DNA from 2 places in the Weizmannia sp. FSL W8-0401 genome. Region 2 is predicted to be linked to the other one. Evidence: riboswitches for the same ligand, from Rfam matches in the RefSeq annotation. Region 2 holds a riboswitch; the other holds the start of a gene.
What was found. A riboswitch is a leader RNA that binds a small molecule or an ion and turns the genes downstream of it on or off. The one in region 2 is predicted to bind FMN.
Positions count from the first base shown of each region.

Region 1: it holds a riboswitch for FMN, as region 2 does, so the genes downstream of both, NSU00_RS08360 (ECF transporter S component) here and ribD (bifunctional diaminohydroxyphosphoribosylaminopyrimidine deaminase/5-amino-6-(5-phosphoribosylamino)uracil reductase RibD) in region 2, are expected to answer to the same signal.

Region 1 covers NZ_JBBPAG010000001.1:1,733,016-1,735,478, forward strand. The annotation lists gene NSU00_RS08350 (helix-turn-helix domain-containing protein) at 1-168, opposite strand, end outside; gene NSU00_RS08355 (ferredoxin) at 435-683, shown strand; gene NSU00_RS08360 (ECF transporter S component) at 715-1,293, opposite strand; FMN riboswitch at 1,441-1,576, opposite strand; gene NSU00_RS08365 (peptidoglycan DD-metalloendopeptidase family protein) at 1,647-2,363, opposite strand.
Region 2 covers NZ_JBBPAG010000001.1:3,265,825-3,268,287, reverse strand. The annotation lists gene ychF (redox-regulated ATPase YchF) at 1-976, shown strand, start outside; FMN riboswitch at 1,051-1,190, shown strand; gene ribD (bifunctional diaminohydroxyphosphoribosylaminopyrimidine deaminase/5-amino-6-(5-phosphoribosylamino)uracil reductase RibD) at 1,297-2,418, shown strand; gene NSU00_RS15840 (riboflavin synthase) at 2,399-2,463, shown strand, end outside.

The sequences.
Region 1 (2,463 bases), 1.5 Mb from region 2:
GGAAATAAATGGAAACGTTTGAAAGAGCCTGCCAATCTTGAAAAAATGGGAATCCTGGATCGTCTGTGCTGATTTTTTGCCGTTTAATAGATGAAAAACAGCATAAGGGGTGCGTTCTCCATTCAGGTTGCTGAAGCAATCCAGCAATACAGCCTGTAAAAAAGGCATCTGAATCCTCTCCTGTTCTTTAGCTGAAAAAAGGGGAAAGTGCAAGGAAAAATCGGGGGTTGGTTCTATTTTAACATGGAAACCGGCGATTTGTTTACCATTTTTTTCATTGATTCGACAGGTTTCACGAACTCCGCGGAGCCCGCTATTGAAATAAGAAAAAAAGAGTTTTAAAATGAAGGAGAAACATCGGCATGCCTCCTTGCGCATTACGAGGCTGCCCGTTTTTCTTTTCTGCCGTGATTGAACAGCGAGGAGGAATCAAAATGGCAAAGTTTACAATCGTAGACAAAGATACATGCATCGCTTGCGGCGCTTGTTCCGCCAGCGCTCCTGATATTTTCGACTATGATGATGAAGGGCTCTCTTTCGTCATTTTGGATGATAATAAAGGCATTGCGGAAGTCCCGGAAATATTGGAAGATGACCTGATGGATGCCTTTGAAGGATGCCCGACAGAATCGATTAAAGTTTCCGACAAGCCTTTTGATGGCGATCCGTTAAAATACGAATGAAAAAAAGCAGGCCGTTTGAGCCTGCTTTTTTTCATATTCTTTTTCCCCCAATGGCGGATGCTTTGTCAATCCAGTTTTTCATTTTTGTAAACATGAGCATAAACAAAACCGTCACGATGAGGCCTTTCACAAGATTAAAAGGCAGCACGCCCGCCACAATATACGCTTTTACATTCCCGACCGAAAAGTTCATGAAGTACAGGTAAGCCGGTAAAATGACGAAATAATTTAAAATGCTCATACATACCGACATGGATACCGTGCCAGTGACTAGACCTACAGTCATGCCCTTTTTTGTCCGCATCCGTTTGTAAATGAGATATGTCGGCAGGACGAACAGCATCCCTGCAAAAAAGTTTGCCACATTTCCGATCGGTACCCCTGCTTCACTGCCGAGCGATAAATAATTCAGGATATTTTTGATCAGTTCCGCTACAACAGAAGCCATTGGCCCGTAAAGAAGGGCTGCCACCAATACCGGAATGTCGCTGAAATCCACTGTTAAAAACGATGGAAAAGGCGGAACCGGAAATTTAATAAACATCAGCATAAAAGCCAGAGCACTGAGCAACGCGACCGCAACGAATTGCTTTACATCCCATTTCTTCATTTAAACTTCCTCTCTCCTTGTGACCGATTTATCATCAAAGGAAGAAAGGTGCCGCGGACCAAAATGAAAAGCCCCTAACAAAATGTCGGGGGCTTTGTAATAGGCGAGTCCAAATAAGCGTTTAACACGTCATTAAACACTGGCAACCTTTATCTTCTCCCATCCAGACTATACTGTCGGTTTTGGAATTGCACCAAATCCTGCCGGAAATCCGGCTCGCGGACTGAAAGGCAACTGCCTTATCACCGCCGGTCGGGAATCTCACCCAGCCCCGAAGATAAATCGTATGAAATTTTTATTACAAGCTTATTATACATGCCGGCTGCCATTTTGTGAAGCATTCCGCACCACTTTCATTCATTTTTTATTTTCAGCACCTGGCCGGCCATAATCCGGTCCGACCGCAATTTGTTCCAGCTTTTCAGCCTGCCCACGCTCGTATGAAAATGGAGGGCAATGTTCCAGAGCGTGTCGCCTTTTTTCACAGTGTAAGCTCCAGGCTGAGGGACGGCGGAAGCATCAAAAACCCCGTAAGGATCATGGGCATTGGCGGAAACCGTCTGGCCCGGCGCGCCTGGTCCGAAGATCAAAAACGGGTCAATGGCGTTTTTCTTATCCGGCGTCCATGGCCCGTTATGCACTTCAAAATGAAGATGGATACCAGTTGAATGGCCGGTCGAACCCATATAGCCGACCACCTTTCCTTTTTCAACATGCTGCCCCGCTCTGACTGCCCTTCCGGCAAGATGGGCGTAAACCGTTTCATAACCGGACGGATGGCGGATAAAAACAACATGGCCGTAGGATGCGGACAAATAGGAACGGGTAACGGTACCTTCTTGGGCGCTGAATATTTTTGCGCGGTATCTTCCGGCAATATCAAGCCCTTTATGTGTGCCGTATCTTGTGTTAAATGTGTCGGAGATCGTCCCTGCCGCCGGAAAAATCCAGTCTTTTGTCGCTTCATGGATAACCGACCCGGATGCGGCCACGTCATTTGCCGAACAGGCAAACCCCAGGCATGCAGCTGTCAATGAAACGAAAAGGCATATTTTGATGTATGCCGGCAATTGATCCACCCCATTTTCATTTTTTCAATTCCGTTTCAAGCAAAGCCATCTTCTAAGATGCGCAAAAAAACGGGAAAATATACAAAAAAAGGCAGACCCG
Region 2 (2,463 bases):
CATGGTGGAAGTGCCGGACGAACGGCTGGAAAAATTAACAGAACTGTACCATCCGAAAAAAACGGTGCCGACCACTTTTGAATTTACGGATATTGCCGGGATCGTCAAGGGCGCGAGCAAAGGGGAAGGGCTCGGGAACAAGTTTCTTTCCCATATCCGCCAGGTGGACGCAATCTGCCATGTCGTGCGCTGTTTTGAGGACGAGAACATTACACATGTTTCCGGGAAAGTCGATCCGATTGATGATATCGAAACAATTAATCTTGAATTGATCCTGGCCGATCTTGAAACGGTGGACAAGCGTATCGGGCGTGTGGAGAAAATAGCAAAACAGAAGGATAAAGAAGCCGTTGCCGAATACGAAGTGCTGTCCAAATTAAAGGCGGCTTTTGAAGCGGAAAAACCGGCGCGGGCGGTGGAACTGACCGAAGACCAGCAAAAAATCGTCAAAGGGTTCCAGCTTTTAACGAGCAAGCCGGTTTTGTATGTGGCCAATGTCGGTGAAGATGACATTCAGGACCCGTCCGCAAACCCGTATGTCGGGAAGGTGCGCGAATATGCCAAACAAGAAGGCGCGGAAGTGATTGTCATATGTGCCCGCATTGAAGAAGAAATTGCCGAGCTGGATGACGATGAGAAAAAAATGTTTTTAACCGAACTCGGCATCCGGGAATCCGGTCTTGACCAGCTGATTAAAGCTGCTTACAGCCTGCTTGGCCTTGCGACTTATTTTACGGCTGGGGAACCGGAAGTCCGCGCGTGGACATTCAAAAAAGGTATGAAAGCCCCGCAATGCGCAGGCATTATCCATTCCGACTTTGAAAAAGGGTTTATCCGGGCTGAAACGGTGTCGTATGAAGATTTAATCGAATATGGCAGCGTGGCAGCTGCAAGAGAAGCCGGAAAAGTGCGCCTGGAAGGAAAAGACTACGTTGTCCAGGACGGCGATGTCATGCATTTCAGGTTTAATGTATAACAGGACTTTTGGACGAATATTCGAATTGTATTGAAAAAATTCAAATCATCCGTTAAAATAAATATCAGTCGAATATTTTCCTTCGGGGCAGGGTGCAATTCCCGACCGGCGGTGATGAGGAAACTCAAAGCCCGTGACCCGTATTCTCCGGAATGCGGTGGATTTGGTGAAATTCCAAAGCCGACAGTAACAGTCTGGATGGGAGAAGGATCAGGTGTTTATTGGAACGCGTATTTCATTATGCCGTTTTGCCCCGCACATCTTCGTGCGGTTTTTTTGTTTTCACGGGTGTATGTTGGCGGAAATTGAATACAGGAGGCATGAAAGGATTGCAAAAAGAAGATTATATGCAGCTTGCACTCCAATTGGCCGAAAGTGTGGCCGGGCAGACTTCCCCGAATCCCCCGGTTGGAAGTGTCGCCGTGAAAAACGGCACGATCGTCGGGATGGCGGCCCACTTAAAGGCAGGAGAAAAACATGCGGAAAGGCTTGCAGTGGAACAGGCCGGGCCGCTTGCAAAGGGCGCTGAAGTTTTTGTGACGCTGGAGCCGTGTACCCATTACGGAAAGACGCCGCCGTGCGCAGATTTTTTAATTGAAAAAGGCATCAAAAAAGTATATATCGCTGCATTGGACCCCAATCCGCTTGTCGCAGGCAAAGGAATAGAAAAGCTCAGGCAAGCCGGCGTAGAAGTGGAAACCGGGGTATTGAAGGAACAAGCGGAAAGGTTGTACCGCCCTTTTTTCCACTTTATTCAAACGAAAACACCGTTTGTCACTGTCAAAACCGCCATGACGGCAGACGGAAAAATTGCAGCTGAAACCCGTGACAGCAAATGGATCACAAGTGAAGAAGCAAGGCGTGATGCCCGCTGGTTAAGAAGCAGGCATGATGCAATACTTGTCGGCATACAAACCGTTCTCCAAGATAACCCCCTTCTCACCGCACGTTTGCCCCATTCCGGGAAAAATCCTATTCGCATTGTATTAGACACCCATTTGCGCATCCCGCCGGAAGCGAAAGTGCTAAACGGCGATGCGCCAACCATTATTTTTTGCGGAAGCGATGCACCAAAAGAAAAAGAACAATGTCTGAAGCAGCTTAATGCCGAAGTGGCCCGCATGCCGCATGCCCGCCTCTTGATCCGTGACGTGTTAGCGGCGCTCGGAAAAAAAGGCGTGATGACTTTGCTCGTCGAAGGCGGCGCGGCGGTAAACAGCTCATTTTTAAAAGAAGGCGCAGTGCAGCAGTATATTTTTTACATTGCCCCGAAAGTGGTCGGCGGGCAAAACGCGCCGTCCCCTTTCGGCGGACACGGGTTTGGCAAGGTGGCCGATGCTTTGCCGCTCCGGTTTGAAAAAGTGGAACAGATCGGGCCGGATTTAAAAATTACGGCTGCCGTCCAAAAGGGGGTGCCGGAGCATGTTTACAGGAATTATTGAAGAAACCGGCATATTGAAACGCGTGGAAAGAGGCCCCCGCTCCCT